Regions from separate parts of the Agrobacterium sp. NPDC089420 genome, predicted to be linked through region 1. Evidence: predicted binding sites of a transcription regulator. Region 1 holds the regulator's gene; each other region holds the start of a gene.
What was found. Region 1 encodes PhoB, which activates phosphate uptake and scavenging genes when phosphate is short. Its sites were predicted from a motif close to TGTCATNNANCTGTCAT; they were not measured.

Region 1 (7,160 bases):
GCTCTTCGCACAATGCCCGAAGAATTTGCAGGAATTCCTTGCCGGGGGCACGAATGCCGCCCTCACCCTGAATGGGCTCGATAAGGAGTGCGGCCGTCTCGGCCGTGATGGCGGCCTTCAGCGCATCGACATCACCGAAGGGCACCTGGTCGAAACCTTCGACCTTGGGGCCGAAGCCTTCCAGATATTTCTGCTGGCCGCCGGCGGCGATCGTCGCCAGCGTGCGGCCATGGAAGGCGCCTTCGAAGGTGATGATGCGGAATTTTTCCGGATGGCCCTTCGAATAATGATAACGGCGCGCGGTCTTGATGGCGCACTCCAATGCTTCCGCACCGGAATTGGTGAAGAAGACCTTGTCCGCGAAAGTCGCTTCCGTCAGGCGTTTTGCAAGTTTTTCCTGCCCGGGCACTTCATAGAGGTTCGACACGTGCCAGACCTTCTCGGCCTGGGTCTTGATCGCCTCGACGAGGTGCGGATGCGCGTGGCCCAGCGAGTTGACCGCGACACCGGCTGCAAAATCCAGATATCGTTCGCCGCTTTCCGTGAACAGCCAGACGCCTTCACCGCGCTCGAAGCGCAGGGGGGCTCTTGCAAATGTATCGAACAATGGCGCGGCGGCTTCGGCCATGGCTGTATCACTCCTTGCGCGGATGCGCTGTCAGACGGTTGTCAATAGGCTTGAAGGGTTATCCCTCGCCTGAAAATCAAAAATGCCGCCTTGCGGCGGCAGGGGCACTATTGTCACTTCGCTTGCCGATGTCAACAAAAGTCCGCGTTTCCCGGGCTTCTCAAGCACTAGTAGGCGGCGGCAACCGAGCCCCAAGGTGTTGCCTTTCAGACTCAACTCGCCAGCAAGTTGGGGAAAACCGGAAAATCGATTCCAGATGATTCCCGCGACTCTTGCCACGGAGTCGGGCTGGCACTAGGTTAATCGCTAATTACTAGACTGCATTGCGGCGGAACTAGTCACCAAAAATCCGGCGGAAACCACGCTCACGGCACGCCCGCGAGACGGAGAGGGATTCTGCCGAAATATACGCGACAAGCGGAGAAGCGGCATGAACTGGACAGACGAACGGGTCGAAAAGCTCAAGAAATTGTGGTCCGAGGGGCTTAGCGCCAGCCAGATAGCAGCGCAGCTGGGTGGCGTCAGCCGCAATGCCGTGATCGGCAAGGTCCACCGTCTCAATCTGCCGGGACGCGTCAAGGCCGGCGGCCCGGTCACCTCGGCGCGCTCCGCGCCGAAACGCACTGCCGCGCCCGCACCGCGCGCGACCAATTTCGCGGCCCGCGTCAGCGCAGCGCCGGCACGTGCCCTCAATCGTTCCAACGCGGCAACGGCTCTTCACGAACAGATCGACATCGAAACCGCAGAGGTTCTCGATTATGCTCCGTCCAGAAACGTCGTCACCCCGATTTCCCGTCGCCTGACCCTGACGGAATTGACGGAGCGCACCTGCAAATGGCCGGTCGGCGATCCCTTGAAGGACGATTTCCATTTCTGCGGTTGCGAGGCACTGGAATCCTCGCCCTATTGCAAGTTCCATGCGAAACTTGCCTATCAGCCTGTGAGCGAACGCCGTAAGGCCTGATGGTCAGGATGCACATTCGCCATCAAATATAACGGGCCTTGTGGCCCGTTTTTTGTGCCTGGCCGACTGCCGTTTCGGTTTTTCGCAGAAGCGCACCGGCACATGCCGCAGAAACTTCCCTCCTGTCTTCGGGCCGCGCGATGACCCGGATCGCAGCACGTCGCCGATCTTCTGCCCCACCGGAAGACCGACCGGACGCTTGGGAAACCGGACATAAAAAGGGCCTGAAACCATATGCGGCTTCGGGCCATTTTTGATTGTCGTGTTCAATGTCAATCGGAATAAGATACACAGACCGAGCTTCGCTCAGGCCTCCATCGAATATCCTGCGCCGCGCACGGTGCGGATGACATCCTGCATATGCGAAAAATTCAGCGCCTTGCGCAGGCGGCCGACATGCACATCGACGGTGCGCTCATCAACATAGATATCGTGGCCCCAGACGCCATCCAGGAGTTGCGAGCGGGAAAATACCCGGCCCGGCGATGTCATCAGAAATTCGAGCAGGCGGAATTCCGTCGGTCCAAGGCGCACTTCACGGCTTTTGCGGTGGACGCGATGGGTCTCGCGATCGAGTTCGATATCACCGCATTTCAGCACCGACGAGAGAACCTCGGGACGGGCGCGGCGCAGCATGGCCTTGACGCGGGCCATCAGCTCCGGAGTCGAGAACGGCTTGACGACGTAGTCATCGGCGCCGGTGGCGAGACCGCGAACCCTCTCGCTTTCCTCGCCACGCGCCGTCAGCATGATGATCGGCAGACGCTCGGTTTCCGGCCGCATTCTCAGCCGTCGGCACAGTTCGATACCGGAGACGCCGGGCAACATCCAATCCAGGATCAGAAGATCAGGAATACGCTCCTGCAACCTGATCTCCGCCTCGTCGCCCCGGGGTATCGTATCGACGTCATATCCCTCAGCCTCGAGATTGTAACGAAGCAGGACGCTCAACGCTTCCTCATCTTCCACAACTGCAATCTTGGGCACCATATGCTGAACTCCGCAAGCTTCTGCTTGTCTGTTACTCGGTCACCGAACCGAGCGTGTTGGAACTGTCGTCCTTCGGACGCTCGCCCTCCGGCTGGCTGCCGGTGGTCATGTAATAGATCGTCTCGGCGATGTTGGTGGCATGGTCGCCGATACGCTCGATGTTCTTGGCGCAGAACAGAAGATGCGTGCAGGTGGTGATATTGCGCGGATCTTCCATCATGTATGTCAGGAGTTCGCGGAAAAGCGACGTATACATGGCGTCGATTTCCTCGTCACGCTCGCGGATGGCATTGGCCTTCTCGGCGGAACGGGTGGAATAGACGTCAAGCACTTCCTTGAGCTGGACCAGCGCCAGTTCCGAAAGATGCTCGATGCCGCGGGCGAGCTTGCGCGGCACGCCGGTTCCGGCCACTGCAATCACGCGCTTGGCGGTGTTCTTGCCGAGATCGCCGACGCGCTCGAGGTCTGCCGCGATACGCAGCGTACCGATGATTTCGCGAAGATCGGCCGCCATCGGCTGACGTCTGGCGATGGTGACGATGGCCTTGTCGCCGATCTCGCGCTCGGAATGATCGAGGATCGTGTCATCGGAAATGACTTTCTGCGCCAGGGCCGCATCGGAATTGACGAGCGCACGCACGGCGTCGGCGCACATCTGCTCGGCCAGACCGCCCATTTCGGCGATACGGCGCGTCAGGAACTTCAATTCGTCGTCATAGGCGGACAGAATATGCGAATGGGTCGTTGTCTGTGTCACGGTCTAGTCCTCCGGCTTGGCCTTCATGCACATACACAGCAGCGTAAGGCAGAGGCACCAGTCTTGTTCGGTTTCGATAAAGCGCCGGCCGGGGATCAGCCGAAGCGGCCCATGATGTAATCCTGCGTGCGCTGGTCATCCGGATTGGTGAACATCTTGTCGGTCTCGTTTTCCTCGACGAGGTGGCCAAGATGGAACATCGCCGTGCGCTGGGAAACGCGCGCCGCCTGCTGCATGGAGTGGGTGACGATAACGATCGTATAATTGGTGCGCAGCTCGTGGATCAGTTCCTCGACCTTGGCGGTCGCGATCGGATCGAGCGCCGAGCAGGGTTCGTCCATCAGGATAACCTCGGGGCTGACGGCAACCGCACGAGCAATGCACAGGCGCTGCTGCTGGCCGCCGGAAAGGCCGGTGCCGGATTCGTGCAGACGATCCTTCACCTCGTTCCAGAGACCGGCCTTCTGCAGGCTCTGCTCGACGATCTGGTCCATGTCCGCCTTGTTACGGGCGAGACCGTGAATACGCGGACCGTAGGAAATGTTTTCGTAGATCGATTTCGGGAAGGGGTTCGGCTTCTGGAACACCATACCGACACGGGCGCGCAACTCCACGACATCGATCGCCTGATCGTAGATATCGTCGGTGTCGAGCGTGATCTTGCCGGTGACACGGCAACCGTCGATCGTATCGTTCATACGGTTGAGGGTACGCAGGAAAGTGGACTTGCCGCAACCGGACGGGCCGATCAGCGCCGTCACCGTATTTTCGCGGACATTGAGGTTCACGTCGTAAAGCGCGCGCTTTTCGCCGTAATAAACCGAAACGTCCTTGCCGATCATCTTGTATGAAACTTCATTCATTTTCTTGTCCAGCGCCTTTTCAACTGCTGCTTCCGACAACATGTTCATTGCTCAATCTCCCTCTACCAGCGCCGTTCGAAGCGGCGACGCAACAGGATTGCGCCAACATTCATGACGATGAGGAACAGAAGCAGGATGATGATAGCGCCGGAAGTCCTTTCGACAAAGGCGCGTTCGGCTTCGTTCGCCCACATGTAAATCTGCACCGGCAGGGCCGTGGACGGATCCATCGGCGTTGTCGGGTAGTTCGCAACGAATGCCACCATGCCGATCAGCAGCAGCGGCGCCGTTTCTCCCAGTGCGTGGGCGAGGCCGATGATGGTGCCGGTCAGGATACCGGGCATGGCAAGCGGCAGGACGTGGTGGAAGATCGTCTGCATCTTGGAGGCGCCGAGGCCGAGGGCGGCGGCGCGGATCGACGGCGGCACGGCCTTGAGGGCAGCACGCGTCGCGATGATGATCGTCGGCAGGGTCATCAGCGTCAGGACGAGACCGCCGACCAGCGAGGCCGAGCGCGGAAAGCCCATGAAGTTGATAAAGACGGAGAGGCCGAGCAGACCGTAAACGATCGAGGGAACCGCAGCCAGATTGTTGATGTTCACCTCGATGAGATCCGTCAGGCGGTTCTTCGGGGCGAATTCCTCAAGATAGATCGACGCGGCGACCCCGATCGGCAGCGACAGCACCAGCACGATCAGCATCATGTAGAAGGAGCCGATCAGCGCCACGCCGACACCCGCCGCTTCCGGACGGCTGGAGGCGCCGTTGATGAAGATGCCGGTGTTGAAATGTTTGCCGAGCTGCCCGCTTTCGGCGAGCTGGTTCATCCAGCCGAGCTGCTGGTTCGAGATGCGGCGATTGGCTTCATCCGCGGTCAGATCGACCTGGCCCTTGAAGGCGCTGTCGACATCGCCCGATGCCAGAAGCCTAACGGTGCGCGTGGTGCCGATGACGGCAGGATCGGCGACGACGATGTCACGCAGCTGCGTGCGCACGCTGTCGGAGATCAGGAGGTTGACGGCACGAAGACCGGCACGGTCCGTCGGCGCGACGCCGAGAACCTTGGCGACCGCATCGCGGGCGACGACCGGATAATTGGCCGTCATCAGCTTTGCCGGGTTAGTGGCGCGCTCATTCTTCGGATCGATGATCTGTTCGGAAAATTCGACCGGAACCGTGATCATCGTCTGCTGGAAAGCGGTGTAACCCTTGGAAACAACCGAGAAAAGCAGCAGGAAGAGGAAGATGAGGCCGAAGGAGATCGCTGCCATGCCGTAAGCGCGGAAGCGACGTTCGGCGGCATAACGGCGCTTGATGCCGATATCGCGGCGCGTGGCCTTGTTGATGGCGACGCCGGCTGCGGGAGAAACGATGTCGGTCATTCATATTGCTCCCGGTATTTGCGCACGATGTACAGCGCGTAGATATTCAGGCAAAGCGTGATGGCGAAAAGCGTGATGCCGAGCGCGAAGGCCACCAGCGTCTGCGGCGAAGTGAATTCAAGGTCGCCGGTCAGCTGGCTGACGATCTTCACCGTCACCGTGGTCATGGGTTCGAAAGGGTTGAGCTGCAGGCGCGCCGCAACGCCGGCGGCAAGCACCACGATCATGGTTTCGCCGATGGCGCGCGAGGCGGTCATCAGAACGGCGCCGACGATGCCCGGAAGAGCAGCGGGAAGAATGACCCGCTTGATGGTCTCCGATCGCGTTGCGCCGAGGCCGAGAGAACCGTCGCGCAGCGAGCGCGGCACGGCGGTGATGATGTCATCCGACAGCGACGAGACATAGGGGATCAGCATGATGCCCATGACGAAACCGGCGGTGATGACGCTCTGCGCCTGGATGAAATTGGCATAATTGCCGGTCGCGAGACCGTTGATCTGCGTGGAAATGTCCCGGAGGAAAGGACCGACCGTCGTCAGCGCGAAGAAGCCGTAAACGATGGTCGGAATGCCCGCGAGCACTTCGAGCAGCGGCTTTGCCATCGAGCGGAAGCGCGGCGAGGCATATTCCGCCATGTAGATCGCCGAGAACAGGCCCACCGGAACCGCGACCAGCATGGCGACGAGGCCGATATAAAGCGTGCCGGCAAGCAGCGGGATGAGGCCAAACTGGCCGGAGGAGTCCGTGGCGCCGGCCGCCGCGAACCGCGGATCCCAGACCGTGCCGAAGAAGAACTGATGCGCCGGGACCATGGTGAAGAACTGGATCGCCTCCGTCAGCATCGACAGGACGATACCGATGGTCGTCAGGATGGCGATGGACGAGGCGACGAGCAGCGACGCCAGAATGACCCTTTCAACCTTGTTGCGCGCGCGAAAGCGCGGCGCGATCGAACGCAAGGCGTAAGCGGCACCGCCGAGCGCGACCGCCAGCACGACGGCGATCATCGCGACACGGCTGGTGGAGGTCATGGCGTTCAGCGTATGAGCGGCATCGACCATGAACCGTTCTGGATCGCCGGCAATCGCCACGCCCTTGGATGCCAGGAGCGGCCTTACCGCAGCCGTATCCGCATCGGCCTGCGCGGTTTCCTCCGCCGTCAGCCGCTGAAGGCCGCGGGCGATGGAGGTCACCATGCCATAGGTCAGGCTCTGCTGCGCTTCAGGCAGGGCGCGCACGTCTTCAGGAAAATTACCGCGTACCGCCGAGGTGACGATCATCGGGCTGACAATAAGCCAGATACCGAGAATGAATGCCGCCGGCAACACCGCCCAGACGACCGCGTAGGAACCGTGATAACCGGCACGGGAATGCATGTTGGCGGGACGACCGCCAGACAGGGCGACGGCGCGGCGGCTGCCGAGCAGATAGCTGCCGATGCCGATGAGCGCCAGTATCAGCAAAAGGATCGATGTGTTCATTAGAGTTCCCTCGGCGTGCCTCAAGAGCACGGTGCGATAGCGGGCAAATCAAAAAGTCATCAAAACGAGACCGCTGGACCAGCCTAGGATGCCTG
Region 2 (7,160 bases), on a different contig from region 1:
CACCGTCTCGGCCTTCAGGACGCGGCCGTTGCCGAGTGAGACGAGGCATTTGCCGCTGTCGTCGCGCTCGACCTTTTCCGCCTTCTGGCCGAAGATCAGCTTCATGTTGCGGTCGCGCAGCTGATAGGTGAAATCCTCGACGATTTCCTTGTCGATGAATTCCAGCATGGTCTCGCGCGGCTCCACCACCGTCACCTGCGTGTCGAGCGCGCTGAAGATGGTGGCATATTCGATGCCGATGACGCCGGCGCCGACCACGACCATGGAGCGCGGCAATTCCTTGATCTCGAGAATCTCGTCCGAATCGAGCACCGCCTCGCCATCGAAGGGAATATGCGGCGGCCGGTAGGGGCGGGTGCCGATGGTGAGCAGGATGGAGGTGCCGGTGACCGTCATGATTTCACCGTCGCTTTTCACCACCTTCATGGTGTTGGCGTCGATGAAGCTTGCCGTGCCGCGAATGTGCTGCACGCGGTTGCGGGCGAACTGGTGCTCCAGCACCTCGACCTCATGATCCAGCGTGATGAGCAGGCGGCGGCGCAGATCCTCGGCGTCGATTTCCTGCTTGACGCGATAGGAACGGCCATAAAAGCCGCGCTCGCGCCAGCCGGTGAGGTTGAGAGCGGTTTCGCGCAGGGTCTTGGAGGGAATGGTGCCGGTATGTACCGAAACGCCGCCGACGCGGCTGCCCTTTTCGATGACCAGAACCCTTTTTTCGAGCTTGGCGGCCTGAATGGCGGCCCGTCTTCCCGCCGGACCGCTGCCGATGACAATCAGATCGAACTGGTGCATGAAAAACCCCGGAACAGAATGCATTTCGATACCGGATGTCGCATCCGGCATGGCGTCGTCGCGAAATGGTCGTGATGCCATTTTGACGATGGGAGGTGATTCCCGTGTCAGCCTTGCCCGCAAGAGTGCAATGCAACAAACGCCTGCGTCAATCTGTAGCGTAAGAATCTGACGGATTCGTAACTGGGGGTGAGGTTTTCAGCGGGTTGCGTGATTGATGATGGGGCGAAGTGCCTGGGGCTTACCCCCCTCTGCCCTGCCGGGCATCTCCCCCTCAAGGGGGGAGATCGGCAAGACGCTTTCCCGCCACTTCATTCTCGAACTCCGAGATGGCCGAGACCTTGCCGCAGATCGATCTCCCCCCTTGAGGGGGAGATGCCCGGCAGGGCAGAGGGGGGTAAAGCTCCGCGCACCTTTGCGCACTTCCTGAACACGCCCCGAAAAAACCAACAGCTTCATCCCGCACGGCGCTGCCGGACGGGGATAGCGTGAGGACGTCGGGCGATTGCCCGGCTGCGCTTCGGTTGGGGTTGGTGTGGGTCGGATGCGTTGCGCAGCCGGGTCTTTCACCATGCCGTATCGCGCAAGGGCCGTGCACGGCCGCCTTGCGAAATGGTCCTTTCCACGAACGTTGCCAGCGTTCCACCACCAGGACCGTCCCTCGGTTTCCGCCACGTCTGGCGTCCGCCCGGCGGGACTGCGGTCACTATAACAGCGCCCGCCAAGGCGGGGAAAAGCGGGGATTATTTTTCCGCGCCTCAGCCGTCCTTGCGGGTGACGTGGTGGTGGAGCGCGGCGAGATCCTGCCGCAGCGCAGCAAGCTCGGCCAGCACCTTCACGTCGATCTTTTCATGCAGGGACAGCACTTCCAGCTCGGCCTTCAGGTTCACCTCATAGTCCTTGGCGGCCTCGAAACGGTCGCGGGCTGCCTGGCGGTTCTGCGACATCATGATGATCGGCGCCTGGATCGCGGCCAGCATGGACAGCAGCAGGTTGAGGAAGATGAAGGGGTAGGGATCGAAGGCGCCGGTCGTCAGCACGATGGTGTTGACGATTGCCCAGAACACCAGGAAAAAGCAGAAACCGAGGATGAAACCCCAGGAGCCGCCGACCTTGGCGATATTGTCCGCCAGCCTGTCGCCGAGGCTGGCACCGGCGGAAAATTCCGCGTTGATGTCGCTCGAAACCAGTTTCTTCTGGTGCGACAATTCCAGGATGCGCCGCTCCACCTCGCCGATTTCGCGGGAGGAACGCTTGAAATGCGAAACGATATAGTCGGAGATATCTGACACGGTGTGTCTCCGGTTCTGATGAAATAACCTGCGCTCCGTGCGAGATAAACCCGCATGGCGGCGGAATTCAAACGATTTCCGCCGCCATGCGGTTCAGGCGTCCCCGCCGAAAAGCATCAGACCGCCGGCGCACCCTCGTGCAGCCAGTTGAAGCCGGGGAAGAAGCGCTCGCGGCCATATTGCTGGCCGAACATCATGTCGAACTGCAGCAGGCGGTAATCGCGCACCACGTCGGGAACGGCGTTGGGCGCGATCGACCAGTCGGGCAGGGCCGTGCCGTCGGTCGCCACCAGCATATGCCGGTCGATGACGGAAAAGGCCTGCTGCACCTCGCCGAGCGTGCCGGTATAGAAGGGATCGGAAAAGCCCGCGGTCTTCAGCACGTGGTAGGGCAGAAGCGCCGGGCTGATGGTGCCGATATTCTTGCGCACGCCCTTTTTCGACGACCAGACGACCAGCGGCGTTTCGTGTTCCTTCTTCATCACCTCCAGCGGCGCGCGGCGGCTGGCCACCATGCCCGGCATGTAACCGCTTTCCACGAAGGTCTGGCCGAGCGGCGGCAGGTGATCGCCGAAAAGGACGATGATGGTTTCGCGGTCGCGCTTCTTTGCCCAGCGCATCAGTTTCGAAAGCGCTTCATCGGCTTCCGCCACCCCTTGCGAATAGGTGGCGAGCGCCTGCGAGGCCGAGGCGGAGAGGCCGCCTTCGACGCCGATGGTGTTTTCGGCGTAACGGTTGGCTTCGTAAGGCCCATGTCCCTGCAGGGTGACGGCGAAGAGGAAGAGCGGGTTCTGCGCCTTGTCGGCCGTCGCCATGATCTCGTCCATCAGCGCATCGTCGGAGGCGAAGTTGCCGCGTTTTTCCATGGCCGGCAGCGTCTCTTCGGAGCGGAATTCCTCGAAGCCGAAATTCGCATAGACCTGCTTGCGGTTCCAGAACCACTCCTGGAACGGGTGCATGGCGATGGCGGAATAACCTTCGCCGCGGAAGAAGCTGGCAAGCGAGGGCACCGGGCGGCGGATATATTGCTGATAGGGAATGCTGCCATAGGGCAGGAAGGCGTTGGAAAAGCCGGTCAGCGCCTCGAATTCCACATTCGCGGTCATGCCGCCGAACTCGGGCGAAAAAACGTTGCCGGATTGTTTGGCGCGGATCGCCGGCATCGGGTCGGCCGAGAGCGTGACGTTTTCGAGCCGGGTCGGGTCCCACAGCGATTCGCTCATCAGCATGATGATGTCGGGATAATCGCCCTTGTTGGCGGCGAAAGAGGCGGGTTTCGACGTGAGATCGGCAATGGTGTTTTCGCCGTATCCGCCGGGGGCGGAGACATTGGCCATGGGAATGTTGAAGGCAAAGGCCATCAGGAAACCGTTATGGCGGTAGTTCTCCTGCTGGTCCCACATCATGGGGATGATGTTGAGGCGATCGCGCACCCAGGAATAATGCGAATAATCCATCAGCGAGGCGAGGCCGGCAAGAAGCGGCAGCGCCAGCGCGAGACCGGCGGCGCGTTCGCGCCAGCGCAGGATGGGCGAGTGGCGGCGTGCCAGCAGCCAGAGCATGGCAAGAACCGCAATGGTGGCGCAGATGCCGAGGCCCACCAGCACCGCCGTCAAAGGCTGCGCCTTCAGCATTGTTGGCAAAAGCTCGAGGATCTGGCGGCCGAACAGCAGGTCGGAGGGATAAAGCGGATCGGAAAGATAGGTCTGCTTCTGGGCGGAAATCAGCCCGGTCAGCCCGCAGAGCGGTGCAACCACGATCAGGGACAGGTAACGCCGGCCAAGAAGTGCATCCAGCGCCACGAGAAGGGTAAGCACGGCGGCAATGGTGGTCATGCCGGGACGTGCCGACGAGGTGAGGAAAGCACCGACATCATGGAGCGAACCGCGGGCGATCCATTCCAGCGCCACGACGAGCACGATGGATGCGACCGTCAGATTGGCAAGTGTCTGGGCCGTGCCCGAAAGCTTCGAAAGGCTCCTTGTCCATGCAGGCGAAAAGACAAAACCAGCCTTTTCGGAAGCCGTTGTTTTTGGCGCCGAATGTCTCAAACCCATACTCCGGTATTGCAGGCGGCACGACCGATCCGGGGAGGTGAATCGGGGTGTCGCAAAAGTGTCATGTAACTGTCACATAAGCGCGATGAACGCGACATGAACTTTGCCCAACCTGGCCGGCGCGGCGATAACCTTAGCGTGAACGCGGCCGTGACATGGTTGCCGGGCGCCGCCATGCAATTGCCGCGTTGCGGAGCGGGCACGGGCGCGGTATTGAAAAGCCATGAGCGACAGACACGATATCCAGAACCATCTCCGGATTGCCGTCGGGCAGTTCAATCCCACCGTTGGCGACGTGGCGGGCAATCTCGCCAAGGCGCGCGAGGCAAGGGCCGATGCGGCGACACAGGGCGCCGACCTTCTGCTTCTGACCGAGCTGTTCATATCCGGCTATCCGCCGGAGGACCTGGTGCTGAAGCCGGCTTTCCTGAAGACCTGCCTGAAGGCGGTGGAAGAGCTGGCGGCGGACACCGCCGATGGCGGGCCGGGCGTCGTCATCGGTTTTCCGCGACAGGGCGAAACGGGCCGGCACAATTCGGTGGCGCTGCTGGATGGCGGCAAGATCGTTGCGCTGCGCGACAAGATCGACCTGCCGAATTACGGCGAATTCGACGAGAAGCGGGTTTTCTCCGAAGGGTCGATTTCCGGTCCCTATAATTTCCGCGGGGTCAGGATCGGCATTCCGATCTGCGAGGAAATCTGGAACGACATGGGCGTGTGCGAGACGCTCTCCGAAAGCGGGGCGGAAATCCTGCTGGTGCCGAACGGTTCGCCCTATTATCGCGGCAAGCTTGACGTGCGCCATCAGGCGGCGCTCAGGCAGGTGATCGAAAGCGGTCTGCCGCTCGTTTTCGCCAACCAGCTGGGCGGGCAGGACGAGCTGGTGTTCGACGGCGCAAGCTTCGCCTTTAATGCCGACAAGACGCTGGCCTTCCAGATGAGCCAGTTCGAGGCCACGCTTGCCGTTACCGACTGGAAGCGCACGGAAGAAGGCTGGCGCTGCGAAAGCGGACCTTTCTCGAAAATTCCCGAAGGCGAGGAGGCGGATTACCGCGCCTGCATGCTGGGCTTTCGCGACTACGTCAACAAGAACGGTTTCAAGAGCGTGGTTCTCGGCCTTTCCGGCGGCATCGATTCGGCGATCTGTGCTGCCCTTGCCGTCGATGCGCTGGGCGAGGAGCGGGTGCGCTGCATCATGCTGCCTTACCGCTACACCTCGGAAGAATCGCTGAAGGACGCGGCCGATTGCGCCAGGGCGCTGGGCTGCCGTTACGACATCGTGCCGATCGTCGAGCCGGTGGAAGGTTTTCTTTCGGCGCTGTCGGATCTTTTCGAAGGGACGGAAGAGGGCATTACCGAGGAAAACCTGCAGAGCCGCACGCGCGGCACCATTTTGATGGCCGTTTCCAACAAGTTCGGCTCGATGGTGGTGACGACCGGCAACAAGTCGGAAATGTCGGTGGGTTATGCCACGCTCTATGGCGATATGAATGGCGGTTTCAACCCCATCAAGGACCTCTACAAGATGCAGGTCTATGCCATTTCCAGCTGGCGCAACGCCCATGTGCCGCCGGGCGCGCTTGGACCTTCCGGCGAGGTGATCCCCGCCAATATCATTTCCAAGGCGCCATCGGCCGAATTGCGCCCCAACCAGACCGACCAGGATTCGCTGCCGCCCTATCCGGTGCTGGACGATATTCTGGAATGCCTCGTCGAGAAGGAAATGTCGGTCGAGGAAATTCTGGTGCGCGGCCATGATGTGGCGACCGTGCACCGGGTGGAGCATCTGCTCTATCTCGCCGAATACAAGCGCCGGCAATCGGCGCCGGGGGTGAAGATCACCAAGAAGAACTTTGGGCGCGACCGGCGTTATCCGATCACCAACCGGTTCCGGGATCGGTGATTGACGGCGGCGTGCCATCGATTTCTGGCGGGTGAGTTACCGCCTTTCTCCGTCATCCTCGCCCTTGAGGCGAGGATCCAAGTGCGGTTGAGATTGTGGATCCTCGGGTCAAGCCCGAGGATGGTGTCGCGTGTGAGGAGCTTTTTTGACAGCCCATAAACGGTGCGGAGAAAACCCCGCGCCGTCAACTCACCTCAGATGACCTGCCCGACATCGATGCGGTTGCCATCGGGGTCTTCAAAGACAAAGGCCCTGAGGCCGTAATCCTTGTCCTGCAGGCCCTTGATGATGCGCAGCCCGTGGCCTTTGCACAGCGCGTGCAGCGCATCGACATCGCTGACCAGCATATGCGCCACGTTGAAGGGGGCTGCCTTGTGGGTGGGCTGCAATGTCAGGTGCAGCTCGGCATTGCCCTGTTTCAGGATCATGAAGCCGACGGGGGTGCCGTTCTCGAAGGTCTTTTCAAAGCCCAGCACGCCAACGTAAAAATCATGGGCCTTTTCGATATTTCTGACAGGAAGCATGGCGGCGATCCGGCCGAAGCGGATGCCGTGATCGGCGATGGTCTTCATCGCGGAACCTCGGATCTGGGAGAAACGGCCAGCGGCGCGGACGGTGCCGGGGCGCTGGCGTTTTTTCCGATTTGAATTTGCAGGACGGTGCCTGCGGCCATAGGATCATAATCACGGCGATGGCGGATGCAAACGGAATGTCTCTGTTGCCGAGCGCCTTGAGCAAGAACACAGACACGCCCGGGAGGCAGAATGCGCAGCTCCATCGAAATCTTCAACATCCGCACCCGGCAGATGCGGGTGGTTTGGCAGACGCCGGAACTGTTCGAGGCGCCGAACTGGTCTCCGGATGGAAAATATCTGCTGTTGAACAGCGAGGGGCTGCTTTACCGCCTGTCTCCTGCCGGTGATATGTCACCCGAAAAGGTCGATACCGGCTTTGCGACGTTCTGCAACAACGACCACGGCATATCGCCTGACGGTTCGCTCTATGCCATTTCCGACAAGGTGGAGTTCGGCAAGAGCGCGATTTATCTGATGGCTTCGGCGGGCGGCGCGCCGCGGCTGATGACGAAGAACCTTCCCTCCTACTGGCATGGCTGGT
Region 3 (7,160 bases), on a different contig from region 1:
CGGCCAGCAGCGGCAGACCGGCGATGAGACCCAGGGTCTGGCGACGGCTGAACCACGCCTGATCAGGCTTGCCCATGACCATTCTCCTTCTTGAAAGGCCTCGCATCGTCAGCCTTGGCCGGCAATGCGAGGCCGGAAACCGGCAGGGACACACCGCACAGTGCGCCCCTGCCCCGTTCAGTTTTTAGTTGGTCTGCTTTGCGCCGAGCGCGAGGGCTTCTGCGAGACCCTTGTAGACATCACTCTGTTCCATGTAGCCGCGGAAACCTTCGGCGCCCGGACCTTCGGCCTGCAGCACGACATCGTCGACCGCATGCACGCCACTGTCCGAACTCTTCGGAATGATGCCGGTGACGAGAACGGCGCCGGGAACATCCTTGTACTGTTCGTTGGCGATATATTCCTTCTTTTCGTTCTGGATGGCCGGTGCGAAGGGGCCGTCGAGCTTCGGGCGGAAGGTCTCGTAGTGATCCGGGCCGTTATTGGCGTTCAGGAACAGGCGACGCGAGACGTCGACCCTGTCCGGATAACCGTCGCCGTCCTTGTCCTCATAGTTCGGGAAGCCGGCTTCGGCATAGGTGCCGACCTTTTCGCGCATGTCCGTGCCGGGCTTGTCGTCATCGACGGTGCCGATGATGGAAACGCCATGCGTATGGTCGCCGGTGACGATGATCAGCGTATCGGGGTTCCTGGCTGCGAATTCGCGGGCGACGCCGATGGCCTTGTCGAATTCGATCGTGTCGATAACGGCGCGATCCCAGTCGAGCGGGTGGGACATCTTGTCGACATTGGCCGCTTCAACCATCAGGAAGAAACCGTCCGGGTTCTTCGACAGGCTGTCGAGCGCAACCTTGGTCATGTCGACGAGACCCGGCTGATCCGGGAACTTGCCCGTGGTGCCCTTCTTCAGGAACTCGCGGTCCAGCGTGGTGTCCATGTTGCCGGTGTGGAACAGGCCGAGAATCTTGCCGGTATTGGTGCCGGCCGCCGCGGCCAGTTCCGCCTTGCTGGTAGCCAGCGTATAGCCTGCGTCCTTGAACAGGGCGATATAGTCCTTGTCGTCCTTGCGCTTGGAACCGGCGGTGGACTGCGGCAGGAAATAAGCGGAACCGCCGCCGAGCAGCACATCCGGCTTCACGTCGAACAGCATGCCGTTGATTTCCGCCTTGTCGCCACGCTTGCGGGTGTGGGCAACGACGGCAGCCGGCGTCGCATCCTGCACTTCGGCGGTGGAAATGATGCCGATCGACTTTTTGGTCTGGCGGCGCAGCGCTTCCGCAAGCGTTTCCACCTTGGGATCGTCCAGCGACGCCGGGGTACGGTCGGCATAAACGCCGATGGCGTTCACGGCGGTCTTGTGACCGGTCATGTAAGCCGACATGGTGTTGGCGCTGTCGGTGGCGACGGCATCGGTGGCGGAAGTGCCGATAAAGGCGACCGGCGGCACATCGTCCATATTGAGACGGCCATTGGCCTTGCCCTCGGTCATGCCCTTGGACATGATGCGGGCGGCCGTACGGTGGGCAACCGACAGGCCGTCGGCGATCAGGAAGATGACATTCTTGGCCTTCGCCTGGTCCGGCGTGCCATAGACGGTCCAGGTCACGCTCTTGGTTTCGGAACCGGCCGAAACTTCAACCTTGTAATCACCGGCATCGGCGAGCGAAACGCCACGCAAAATGACGGCAGAACCAAGAACTTTGTCCTTGTTCTTTTCTTCGGCAACGAACTCGGCATCCTTGCCGAGCAGAGCCTTGTAATCTTTTCCGTTGACGGTGATCCTGACGTCTTCCGGCTTTACGACGGCGTCGAATTCAGCCTTGAAATCAAACGGCGAACCGGCCAGGATCGTCGCACGATCAAGCGGATAGACCTCGGCAGCCTGAACGGCGCCGGCGAGAAAGGTCGTAGCGACCAAAGCAGCAATAATTCCGCGCATATTCCCCTCACGAGACATGTGAAAACCACAATCTCTCCTAAGCCCGCGATATGACAGTTACATGACTTGTAGACGGCCATATTCTGAAAGCGGGTGTCGGCGGAATTTTGCTGGGATGCGTTGAGCACGTCATGTCCCTTCGGTTGCCGGGCGGCGCAAGCCGATCCTGTGACAAGCGTTCCTGTCCCGGTCCCGTGGCGAATACCCTTCGCCCGCCTGTTGATAAGCACGCTTCGGCGGCCTGTCATGGGCAGCACGCAACAGGCGGGCTCGGGTTTGCGTCGGCTTGCAGCCCCGCAATCAGGCCTGGATCAGGGCAATGCCACGGTTCCTGAACCCCAGCGTCACGTCGCTTGCCGGCGGCAGGCCGGTATCGGCCGTATGATCCACGATGAACAGGGTGCCGATATCGGTCTCCACCTCATATTCCACGTGACCGCCGAGATAGGCGCTGTGCAGAACCCGGCCGGCAAGCCCATGGCCGCCCGGCTGGCCGATGGAGATCGAGCCCGGGCGGACCGCAAGCTTTGCCGGACCGGGCTTGGCTCCGCCCGCCTGCACACGATGAGCGATACCACCGACGCGGATCAGCGCTTCCGGTCCATCAAGGCCGACCACCTCACAGGCGACGACATTCGCCTCGCCCATGAAATCGGCGATGAAGGCGGAGGCCGGGGCCTCGTAAAGATCGCGCGGCGCACCCGACTGGGCAATCTCGCCATCCTTCATCACGATGATCCGGTCGGAAACCGCCAGCGCCTCGTCCTGGTCATGCGTGACATAAACGGCGGTGAAACCCAGCCGCTGCTGCAATTCGCGGATTTCGGTGCGCACCCGGCGGCGAAGGCGGGCATCGAGGTTGGAAAGCGGCTCATCGAGCAGCAGCACCTGCGGCTCCAGCACCAGGGCGCGGGCGACCGCCACGCGCTGCTGCTGGCCGCCGGAAAGTTCGGCGGGCAGGCGATGGCCCATGCCGGCGAGACCAACGAGCTTCAATCCTTCCTCCGCCTTTTCCCGCGCTTCCGCCTTGCGCAGGCCGGAGGACTGCAGGCCGTAGGCGACATTGTCGAGCGCCGTCATGTGCGGGAAAAGCGCATAGGACTGGAAGACCATCGAGACATCGCGCTCATTGGCCGGCAGCATCGTTACATCCTGATCGCCGATAAGGATGCGTCCCGAGGTCGGGTGTTCGAGACCCGCGAGCATGCGCAGCGTCGTCGTCTTGCCGCAGCCGGAGGGACCGAGCAGGGTGACCAGCGTGCCGGGTTCGATGGTGAGCGACAGGTCGGCAATGGCGGTGAAGGCGCCGAAGGTCTTGCGGACATTCTGAAAGGTGACGGAGCCGGGCTTTACGGAAATCATGCGGTTTTCTCCTGGGCAAGAGGAACGGAGGAAGCGGAGGGCAGGCCGGCGACGCGGTTTTCACGCCGCAGGCGACGCTCGCCGACTATGAGCTGGAAGCCGGTAATGACGGTGATCATCACCACGATCAGCATGGAGGAATAGGCGATCGCCACCCCATATTCGCCGTTTTCGACGAGGCCGACGATATAGGAGGTCGCCATGTTGTATTCGGCGCTGACGAGGAAGATGACGGCGCTGATGGAGGTGATGGCGCGCACGAAGGAATAGACCAGCGCGGCCGTGATCGCAGGCCTCAAGAGCGGCAGGATGACCTTGCGGATGGTGCGGAAACTATTGGCCCGCAACGTCAGCGAGGCCTCGTCGAGGCTCTTGTCGAGCTGGCTCATCGCCGCAATGCCGCCGCGCACGCCGACCGGCATGTTGCGGAAGACGAAGCAGGCGATCAGTATCAGCGCCGAGCCCGTCATTTCCACGGGCGGCAGGTTGAAGGCCATGATATAGCTGACGCCGATGACCGTGCCGGGGATGGCAAAGCTCATCATCAGCGCGAATTCGAAGAGGTTCCGGCCGGCGAATTTCTGCCGCACGATGATGTAGGCGGTCAGAAGGCCGACGGCAGCGGTGAGCGGCGCCGAAACCAGCGCGATCTTCATCGTCGTCCAGAACGAGTTCCAGGCCACGCCGGTCCAGGCGATTGAGCCATTGGAGAAGCTGACGGAAAAGGCGCGGACGTAATGGTCGAAGGTCAGGGAATTGTCGAGACCCCAGGTCTTTACGAAACCGCCGACAAGGATCATGCCATAAACGACGATGGTGAAGACCATCCACGGCACGACGACAGCGTGAACGCCGATGGACAGGCCGCGCGGAAGCGCGATATGCGCGCCGCTGTCGCCCTTGCCCGTCACCGTGGCGAAATTCTTGCCTGACAGCCAGAGGCGCTGGGCCAGGAAGGCCGAAAGCGTGAAGCACAGCAGGATGATCGCCAGGACCGCGGCGCGGGACGGATCGTTCTGCGAGCCGACGACGGCGAAGAAGATTTCCGTCGACAAGACGCCGTGGGTGCCGCCAAGGACGAGAGGATTGCCGAAATCCGCCATGCTCTCGATGAAACCGATCAGAAAGGCATTGGCGAGACCGGGTTTCATCAGCGGCAGCGATACCCGCCAGAAGGTGCGCCAGCGGTCGGCGCGCAGCGTCTGCGAAGCCTCTTCCATCGACGGGCTGACACCTTCGACCACGCCGATCAGCACCAGAAACGAGATGGGCGTGAAAGAAAGGACCTGCGCGATCCAGATGCCGGTCATGCCGTAAAGCCAGCGACCCGGTTCAATACCGAAGAGATAGGAAAGCCATTCGGTGACGACACCGGCGCGGCCGAACAGCAGCGTCAGCGCAAGGCCGATGACGAAAGGCGGCGTGATGATCGGCAGAACGGTGAGAAGTCGCAGGCCTTTCTTGAAAGGAAAGCGGGTACGGGTGGCGATCAGCGCAAAGCCGAGACCGAGCACGGTGGAGCCGAAGGCGGTCATCAGGGCCAGAAACAATGTGCGCCAGGCGACGCCGCAACGCTCTTCACCCGTGACGCAACCGAGGCTCCAGATGCCGGGATCCTGAATATTGCGGATGAAGCCATCGGCATTGAAGGAGCCGTCGAAATCCTGAACGGAGGCGACCAGCATGCTGCCGATCGGGTAGAAGACAAAAACCGTGACGAGGAAAACCAGAACGGAAATGGCGCCAACGACGAAGGCATCACCCTTCATGATGCCGCGTTCGGCAAGCCCGAAGGCGAAAAGAAGCACGAAGACGAACGACAGGACGACGGCGCCGGCACCCATCGAAGGCTGGCCATCGGCAAGCAGGCCGAAGAGGTTTTCGCTCACCGTCCAGCTCCAGCCGCTAAAGCCGATGGCCAGCCCCTGCAAGGCGAGGAAAACGAGACCGGCAGCACCGATGAAGGCAAGCAACCCGCCCCGGCGCATCGGATCAGGCATCGGCCGGACAAGGCATGCGGCGAGGAAGAAAAGAACGATGCCGACAAGCCATGGTTTTCCATAGGACAGTATCTGCAGCAAACCCGGCGCAGTGCTGGCGGTGGAGAAAAACCCGGACAGCCAGCGGAAGCTGAAAAAGCCGCCTTCGATGCGATACCAGGGGAGAAGTATGAGGGCAAACGCCCCGAGCGCCAGGACGATGTCCAGCCTGCGATTGCCACGTGTCATGGCCGACCTCGCTTGTTTCATGCCGATGAAAGAGTGGCGGACACCCCGGCTTAAAAAGCCGGGATGCCTGTCGCCGGAGTGAAGATCAGTCGTTCAGATCAGTTGGCGACCGCACCGACCTCGCGGTCCCAGCGCTCCAGCAGCGCCTTGCGCTTGGCCGGGTCGCCATAGGTCTTGAAGTCGTAGTCGATGAGCTTGATGTCCTCGAACTTCGGCGCTTCCTTCGGCACTTCCGCCGTCTTGTTGGAGGGAAGCTGGAAGGACTTGGCGTCCTTCATGCGTGATTGGACTTCCGGCTTCAGCGCCCAGTCGTACCAGGTCTTGGCATTGTCGAGGTTGCGGGCACCGTTGATGATCGACATGGAGCCGATCTCGTAACCCGTGCCTTCGCAAGGCGCGATGGACTTGACCGGGAAGCCTTCCGCCGTCTGCGCCACCGCATCATGCATGAAGACGATGCCGAGCGCCGTTTCGCCACGCGCCGCCGCCTTGACCGGTGCGGAACCCGACTTGGTATATTGCGAGATATTGGCGTTGAGCTTCTTCAGATAGTCGATCGCCTGATCCTCGCCCATGATCTGCACGAGCGATGCCAGCGCCGTATAGGCGGTGCCGGAGGAATTCGGATTGGCGATCTGGATTTCACCCTTCAGTTCCGGCGCCAGCAGGTCGGCCCAGCACTTCGGTTCCTTGTAACCCTTGGACTTGAAGATTTCGGTGTTGTAGCCCCAGCCCAGCGCACCGGCATAAACGCCGACCGTCCTGTAACCGGTGCTTTCCGCCTGTTTCACGGCCCAGTCCTGCAGCTGGTCGAGCATCGGCGACTTATATTCCAGCGTCAGGTTTTCCGAAGCCGCCTGCATATGCGGATCGCCGGTGCCGGCCCACCAGATATCGGTCTTCGGGTTGCGGGATTCCGCGCGCACCTTGGCATAGGTCTCGCCCGATGACAGGCGCACCATGTTGACCTTGATGTCGTGCGACTTTTCAAAATCGCCCTTCATCTGTTCGCAGATGACGACATCGGCCGAGCAGATCAGGTTGAGTTCGCCCGCCGCCTGCGCGGAAACGGCGCTGAGTGCCGTGCCGGCAAAAAGCAGGGTGGAAAGGATCGTCAGTCGCATGGTTATCCTCCTGTAGCTTGCGTCTGAATTCTTGGGCGGCGCGCGGACATGGCGCGGCCGGTCGCGGCACCTTGCGGCGCGCGCGCTGTCTTTTGGAATGTCGGTTTCTGGCCCTACTGGGTCTGGCTCGGGCGGATTTCGCTGTCGAAGCGGCTCAATAACCGACTTCGCTCCTCAGGTTGTCCGAAGGTGGCGAAATCATAGTCCACCATCTTGATCATCGATATGTCCGGCGCCGTCAGCGGCAATGTCGCCCGGGCGTTGGAGGGCACCTGGTTCTGGCCGGCGGCAGCACCGGTCGCCTGCCCTTGCGGGCTCAGCGCAAATTCCACGAAGGCCTGCGCAAGGGCCGTATTGCGGTTGCCCTTGACGATGCTGACCGCCCCGATCTCGTAACCGGTGCCTTCGCAGGGGGCGACGATGACCAGCGGAAACCCTTCGCTCTTCTGGGTCACGGCATCATGCATGAAGGAAATCCCGATCAGGACCTCGCCCCGCGCCGCCGCC
Region 4 (7,160 bases), on a different contig from region 1:
TGGTCAAAAGCGGCAGCGCGATGGTCAGCGCCACCAGCCGCGGAAACACCAGCACGCCCACCGGGTTGAGGCCGATGACCTTCAGCGCGTCGATCTCCTCGCGCATCTTCATCGAGCCGATTTCCGCCGTGATGGCGCTGCCGGAGCGGCCGGCGATCATGATCGCGGTCAAGAGAACGCCGATTTCGCGCAATTGCAGAATGCCGACCAGATCGACGACGAAGACTTCCGCACCGAAATATCTGAGCTGGAACGCGCCCTGCTGGGCGATGATCGCCCCGATCAGGAACGACATCAGCATGATGATCGGCACGGCGCGCACGCCCATATGGTCGATTTGGTTGACGATCGCCGCCGGCGAGACGCCGCGCCCGCGCCCCAGCTTCATCTGCGCGCCGCGCACCGCGGAGCCGAGAATATACATGCCCGCCAGGAAATCCGCGCCGTTCTGCACCACGGCCTTGCCGATCGGCGCAAAGATGCGCTCCACCAGCCCTTCGCGGACGACCGGCTCCGCCTCAAGCTCGGCCCTGTCGGGCAATTGGCCGATCACGTCCTCGATGCGGTCGTTGCCGGTGAGCGTGACGGTTGCGCCATTCGCCTCCAGATCCTTGCGCAGGCGCTGGATGATCCATGCGCCGGTGGTGTCGATCGCCTCCACGGCGGAAAGATCGATCTCCACCGCACCCGCAGGTTTGCCTTTTTCGATCCTGTCCAGGTTTTCGAAAATTCCGGAGAGATTGCTGTTGCGCCAGGAGCCGCTCATGACATAACGAAAGCCCCCGCCGGAGACGGAACCGTCTTCGGTGATAGCGGCCGGGTTCGCCTGTTGCCGTGTGTCCTGTTCTTGCATAATGCTCCGAGCGAGTGCAGCCGTCACGAGATTCTTAAAGGTTTCATAACGTTTTGGCCTCCGGCAAGCCACAGTGACGGCCGACAATTCGTGATAAATTTGGCGTCATGTGTCTTTTGCCGCCCAATCGGAAGTGAAAAAACATGCCCCGTTACCTGCAAGCCACAACAGAACGTTTTCCCGTCGCCGGCAGCTTCACCATTTCACGCGGCACCCGCACACATGCGGATGTCGTAACGTGCATCATCCGTGATGGTTCCTTCACCGGCAGAGGCGAATGTGTGCCCTATCCGCGTTACGGGGAGAGCATCGAAGGCGTGCTGGCCGATATAGAGGCGATGGCCGAGCGGATTGCCGTCGGCCTGACGCGGCAGGAGCTGCAGCAGGCGATGAAGCCGGGTGCGGCCCGCAATGCGGTAGATTGCGCGCTCTGGGACCTCGAAGCCAAGATAAGCGGCAGGAGCGTCGCCGAGCAGGTTCTGGCACGGGCGGCACAACCGCTCGTCACCGCCTATACGATTTCGCTCGCCGACCCGCAGACCATGGCCGCAAAGACCGCGGAGAACGCCGGCCGCCCGCTCCTGAAGATCAAGACCGGCACCGCCGATGACGAGGCCCGCCTGCGGGTCGTGCGCGCCGCGGCGCCCGAGGCGCGCATCATCATCGACGCCAATGAGGGCTGGAACGACGATAATATCGAATATTATCTGCGGCTTGCGGCGGAACTGAAGATATCGCTGATCGAACAGCCGCTGCCCGCCGGCAAGGACGCCATCCTGTCCCGCATCGACCATCCGGTGCTGATCTGCGCCGATGAAAGCGTGCATTCGACAAGGGACCTCGCCGGTCTGCGCGACCGCTACGATGCGATCAACATCAAGCTCGACAAGACCGGCGGCCTGACCGAAGCGCTCGTCATGAAGGCGGAGGCAGAGCGGCTCGGCTTCACCATCATGGTCGGCTGCATGCTCGGCACCTCGCTCGGCATGGCGCCCGCCGTATTCGCCGCACAAGGCACGGCCTTCGCCGATCTCGACGGGCCGCTGCTGCTGGCTGAGGATCGTACGCCGGGGCTGGTTTATGAGGGTTCGCTGGTTTATCCGGCGAAAGCGGAATTGTGGGGGTAGAACTCTCGCTAAAGGTCCGCACTGGGGTGGTGTCGAGAGGCTGCATTCGCACCATCTCTCCGGTGCCTCACCGAAAGGTTACTGAGAAGGCTTTAAAGCCTCACCTCCGTCATGCCGGACCTGATCCGGCATCCAGCCACGGCGCGTCTGCGCCGTGAGAAATAGATCTTACGCGATCAAAGACTTGATCGCACTGGATCCCGGCTCAGGGCCGGGATGACGGTATGCGGATGCTACAATTTTTGCCAAACACTTCGTTTACAGGTGGGCCTACCATCCGCCCAAACAAACGCCCCAACTCAGGCCGCATGCTTGCCGATCAACCCCGGAATATCCACCGGTTCCATCTCGTCCGATGCCTGCTCGGCGGTCACGTCGCTCGTCTGCATCCAGGTGATCAGCTCGAAGCTGCCATCGGCATTTTCAGCGATCGCCGTGCAGCTTTCCACCCAGTCGCCGGTGTTGATGTAGCGAATGCCATCCATGTCTTCCATGACAGCATGGTGGATGTGCCCACAGATCACGCCATCGACATTGTTGCGCCGCGCCTCGTCGGCCACCACGCGCTGGAATTCGCCGATGAAGTTGACGGCGTGCTTGACCTGCAGCTTGGCCCAGGCCGAAAACGACCAGTAAGGCAGGCCGATGCGGCGGCGCACGGCGGCGATGGCGATGTTGATGGCGATGGCCGCGTCATAGGCCCAGTCGCCGAGATAGGCGAGCAGGCGGGCGTTGCGCACCACCACGTCGAATTCGTCGCCATGGATGACGAGGTATTTCTTGCCGTCGGCCGCCTCGTGGATCATGCGCTCGGCTACTTCGATGCCGCCGAAATGCATGCCGGGGAATTCCCGCAGGAATTCATCGTGATTGCCGGGAATATAGACGATGCGCGTTCCCTTGCGCGCCTTGCGCAACAGCTTCTGCACAACGTCGTTGCAGCCCTGCGGCCAGTACCAGCTGCGGCGCAGGCGCCAGCCATCGACGATGTCGCCGACGAGGATGATCGTCTCGGCCTCGTGATATTTCAGGAAGTCGAGCAGATAGTCCGTCTTGGCCGCCTTGGAGCCGAGATGAACATCCGAAATGAAAAGCGTTCTGAACTGTCTGGTTTCGATTTGACCGGCCACGGATTTCATCCCCCTGTTCGGTTGCGTCCCTGCGGCTTTCTCACCTCTCAGAACCAGACTCGTGTTTCAGCAACATGACAGAGGCGGTTTTTTGTATGGAATATGACGATCCGCTTCACGAAAACGCGAATAAGCCATGCGCGCATTTGCATGAGCCTGCGGCAAATAACGGCTGTACCGCGGGGAAGTTTGTTGTATTCAGGGCCACCAGACGCAATTAGACATGACGGTGGAAAATGACCTCTCACGATAAGAACAACACGCCCGCCAACACGGCAAAGGCCGACATCGAGGAACAGGCGCTCTTTTTCCACCGCTATCCGCGCCCCGGCAAGCTGGAAATCCAGGCCACCAAGCCGCTCGGCAACCAGCGCGATCTCGCACTGGCCTATTCGCCGGGCGTCGCCGCCCCCTGCCTCGCCATCCATGAAAATCCGGAGATGGCGGCGGATTATACCGCCCGCGCCAATCTCGTCGCCGTCATTTCCAACGGCACGGCGGTGCTTGGCCTTGGCAATATCGGCCCGCTCGCTTCCAAGCCTGTCATGGAAGGCAAGGCCGTCCTCTTCAAGAAATTCGCCGGCATCGACGTCTTCGACATCGAGATCGACGCGCCCGGCATCAACGACATGGTGTCGACCATCGCAGCGCTGGAGCCGACCTTCGGCGGCATCAACCTTGAGGACATCAAGGCGCCGGAATGTTTCGAGGTGGAACGCCAGCTGCGCGCGAAGATGAACATCCCGGTCTTCCACGACGACCAGCACGGCACCGCGATCATCGTCGCCGCCGCCGTCACCAATGCGCTGGAACTGGCCGGCAAGTCGCTGTCCAGCGTCAAGATCGTCGCCTCCGGCGCCGGCGCGGCGGCGCTTGCCTGCCTCAACCTGCTCGTCTCCATGGGCGCGGCCAAGGAAAATATCTGGGTCCACGACATCGAAGGCCTCGTTTATGACGGCCGCAACGTGCTGATGGACGAGTGGAAGGAAGTCTACGCCCAGAAGACCGACAAGCGCGTGCTGGCCGAAACGATCGACGGCGCGGATGTCTTCCTCGGCCTATCCGCCGCCGGCGTCCTGAAGCCGGAACTGCTGGAGCGCATGGCCGAAAATCCGCTGATCCTGGCGCTTGCCAACCCCAATCCGGAAATCATGCCGGAAGCGGCGCGCGCCGCCCGCCCGGACGCGATGATCTGCACCGGCCGTTCGGACTTCCCGAACCAGGTGAACAACGTTCTCTGCTTCCCCTATATTTTCCGCGGCGCGCTGGATTGCGGCGCAACCACGATCAATGAAGAAATGAAGATGGCCGCCGTGCAGGCCATCGCCGAGTTGGCGCGCGAGGAAGTCTCCGAAGTCGCGGCAAAAGCCTATAGCGGCGAGACGCCGGTCTTCGGCCCGACCTACCTCATCCCCTCGCCCTTCGATCCGCGCCTTATCCTGCGCATTGCGCCCGCCGTTGCCCGCGCGGCCGCCGCAAGCGGCGTCGCCGCCCGGCCGATCACCGATTTCGAAGCCTATCTCGACCAGCTGAACCGTTTCGTCTGGCGCTCCGGCTTCATCATGAAGCCGGTCTTCAATGCCGCGAAAGCCGCCGAAAAGAAGCGCATCATCTTTGCCGAAGGCGAAGACGAACGCGTGCTGCGCGCCGCCCAGGTGCTGCTTGAAGAGGGCACCGGCATTCCGATCCTCATCGGCCGTCCGCAGATCATCGAAACGCGCCTGAAGCGTTTCGGCCTGCGCATCCGCCCGCATGCGGATTTCGCCGTGGTCAATCCGGAAGACGATCCGCGCTACCGCGATTATGTCGATGATTATTTCGCCCTTGTCGGCCGCGCCGGCATCAATCCGGAAGCCGCACGCACCATCGTGCGCACAAACTCCACCGTCATCGGCGCGCTCTCGGTAAAACGCGGCGAAGCGGATGCGCTGATCTGCGGCCTCGAAGGCCGTTACGACCGGCATCTGCGCGACGTGAACCAGATCATCGGCAAACAGGAGAACGTGCGCTCCTTCGCCGGCCTCAGCCTGCTCATCACCCAGCAGGGCGCGCTGTTTTTGACCGATACCTTCGTCAATAATGATCCGACCTCGGAAGAAGTGGCGGAAATGGCCATTCTCGCGGCCAGGGAAATCCGCCGCTTCGGCATCACGCCGAAGATCGCGCTCGCCAGCCATTCCAATTTCGGCTCGCGCGATTCCGAAAGCGCCCGCAAGATGCGCCGCGCGCTCAAGATCGTGCAGGCGGCGGCGCCGGAACTGGAAGTGGACGGCGAAATGCAGGGCGGCTCGGCATTGTCCGAAGCGCTGCGCAAGCGCGCCATGCCCAACAGCGTGCTGACCGGCGAAGCCAACCTCCTGGTCTTCCCGAACCTCGATGCCGCCAACATCACGCTCGGCGTGACCCGCACGCTGACGGAGGGCCTGCATGTCGGCCCGATCCTGCTCGGCACGGCCCTGCCCGCCCACATCCTGTCGCCCAGCGTCACCTCGCGCGGCGTCGTCAACATGGCGGCCTTCGCCGTGGTGCAGGCCTCGCATCCTTCGGTGTGATAGAGGCGGCATTAACGCAATTTTGAACAGGCTGTTGCCGCATCGCGGCGACAGCCTATGTTATCTTCCTGAAACACGGATTTCGTGAAGTATAACGCCCCTGCCACCGGCCGGGGACATCGAACGGATCGCACAATTGACCCGGCGCAGCCGCATCATCGGCCTCCTGCTTCCCCTTGCTCTTTTCGCTCCGGCCGCCGCTTTCGCGGATCAGGTCTGCGACACGCTTTATGCGCAATTGCGCGAGCCGCCACGTGTCGTCGGCAATACGGCCGAGGTGCGGCGCTACGCCAATGCGCTCGCCCGCCAGAACATCGTCATCCGCAAGATCAGGAACGACCTGCGCAGCTATGGCTGCTCGTCGGGCAGCGTCATCGTTTACGGCAATCCCAATGCCGGCCTCTGCGCCGAGATCGGCGATGCGCTTGCGGATGCCGAAGCCGAACGCGACGCGATCATCCGCGACCGGGACGATGCCATGGCGGCGGCGCGCAGTGACGACGGCGACATCAGGCGCCAGCGCATTCTCGCCGCGCTCGATGCCAATGGCTGCAGCGCGATGCCGGAAACGGACACGCAACTGCCGCAGGCCCCCCATGTGACGCGTTACCCCGATGCCTTCCGACAGAACGGCGGTGAGCCGGGACAGGCCGGGCTTTCACCCTATCCCGGCGCCGCTGCCGAGGGCGGCCTGCGCACACTCTGCGTGCGCACCTGCGACGGCTCGTTTTTCCCGATCGCCTCCAATGCCTCGCCGCTCGATTTTCGCGCCCAGGCGGAGCAGTGCCAGAAAATGTGCCCGGGCACACAGACCGAGCTGTATTTCCACTCCATGACGGACCAGGAAACCGCCGACATGGTGTCTGCCGAGACCGGCAGACCCTACAGGGACCTGCCGACCGCCTTCGCCTACCGCAATTCTTCGACCAAGGTCCCCGGCTGCGCCTGCAACATGGCCGCCTATCATCAGGACATGCAGAAACAGGAAGAAGCCGCCCGGCCGCAGACCGAAAAGCCCTATTCCAGCATCACCACCATTCCATCACCGCAGGGTGACAAACCCCGGAAACCCGTTGAACAGCAGGCGGCAAAGCCGCCGGAGCAACCAATTCCTGAACGCGACTATGATCCGAACGATACCAGGGTGCGCGTCATCGGCCCGAAATTCCTGCCCGACCAGACGGGGCGGATCGACCTGAAGAATCCGGCGCTGAAAGGCGCGCAGCCGCAGCAATAACGCCCATCATACACCCGTTGTGACGCGAGCGGACACCACTTGCTTCTTCTCCCGGGCCGGGAGAAGAAAAGGCGGCAACGCCCCGCCGCATTCACGGAGCTCTGTTTTTACACCCCACCCCAGCGGTTGCGGAACACCAGCTCCTCCAACGGCACGCGCTGGCGCCAGCCCTTCACCGCCAGTTCCGGTTCGGTGTAAAGTTCGTTGACCCGGCCAAGGCACAGCCAGGCGACGATTTCGATATGCCCGGGGATTTCCAGA

Region 2: ACI2KA_RS13190 (LTA synthase family protein) is a predicted target of PhoB. The motif match lies at 4,201-4,217, and genes of this name have one in related genera.
Region 3: ACI2KA_RS15590 (alkaline phosphatase) is a predicted target of PhoB. The motif match lies at 1,990-2,006, and genes of this name have one in related genera.
Region 4: ACI2KA_RS13225 (UDP-2,3-diacylglucosamine diphosphatase) is a predicted target of PhoB. The motif match lies at 3,174-3,190, and genes of this name have one in related genera.

What each region holds. Positions count from the first base shown of each region.
Region 1 is NZ_JBJDMY010000002.1:348,144-355,303, reverse strand. Features, by position in the region: gene ACI2KA_RS04315 (aspartate aminotransferase family protein) at 1-628, opposite strand, end outside; gene ACI2KA_RS04310 (GcrA family cell cycle regulator) at 1,059-1,592, shown strand; gene phoB (phosphate regulon transcriptional regulator PhoB) at 1,899-2,582, opposite strand; gene phoU (phosphate signaling complex protein PhoU) at 2,614-3,339, opposite strand; gene pstB (phosphate ABC transporter ATP-binding protein PstB) at 3,435-4,250, opposite strand; gene pstA (phosphate ABC transporter permease PstA) at 4,265-5,584, opposite strand; gene pstC (phosphate ABC transporter permease subunit PstC) at 5,581-7,065, opposite strand.
Region 2 is NZ_JBJDMY010000007.1:109,989-117,148, forward strand. Features, by position in the region: gene sthA (Si-specific NAD(P)(+) transhydrogenase) at 1-792, opposite strand, end outside; gene ACI2KA_RS13185 (DUF1003 domain-containing protein) at 1,551-2,084, opposite strand; gene ACI2KA_RS13190 (LTA synthase family protein) at 2,201-4,141, opposite strand; gene ACI2KA_RS13195 (NAD+ synthase) at 4,365-6,044, shown strand; gene ACI2KA_RS13200 (glyoxalase superfamily protein) at 6,239-6,616, opposite strand; gene ACI2KA_RS13205 (hypothetical protein) at 6,809-7,160, shown strand, end outside.
Region 3 is NZ_JBJDMY010000009.1:90,998-98,157, reverse strand. Features, by position in the region: gene ACI2KA_RS15595 (hypothetical protein) at 1-76, opposite strand, end outside; gene ACI2KA_RS15590 (alkaline phosphatase) at 185-1,939, opposite strand; gene ACI2KA_RS15585 (ABC transporter ATP-binding protein) at 2,240-3,301, opposite strand; gene ACI2KA_RS15580 (ABC transporter permease) at 3,298-5,529, opposite strand; gene ACI2KA_RS15575 (ABC transporter substrate-binding protein) at 5,628-6,653, opposite strand; gene ACI2KA_RS15570 (ABC transporter substrate-binding protein) at 6,767-7,160, opposite strand, start outside.
Region 4 is NZ_JBJDMY010000007.1:118,586-125,745, reverse strand. Features, by position in the region: gene ACI2KA_RS13235 (ABC transporter permease) at 1-853, opposite strand, end outside; gene dgcA (N-acetyl-D-Glu racemase DgcA) at 997-1,980, shown strand; gene ACI2KA_RS13225 (UDP-2,3-diacylglucosamine diphosphatase) at 2,280-3,119, opposite strand; gene ACI2KA_RS13220 (NADP-dependent malic enzyme) at 3,347-5,662, shown strand; gene ACI2KA_RS13215 (DUF2865 domain-containing protein) at 5,799-6,899, shown strand; gene bluB (5,6-dimethylbenzimidazole synthase) at 7,007-7,160, opposite strand, start outside.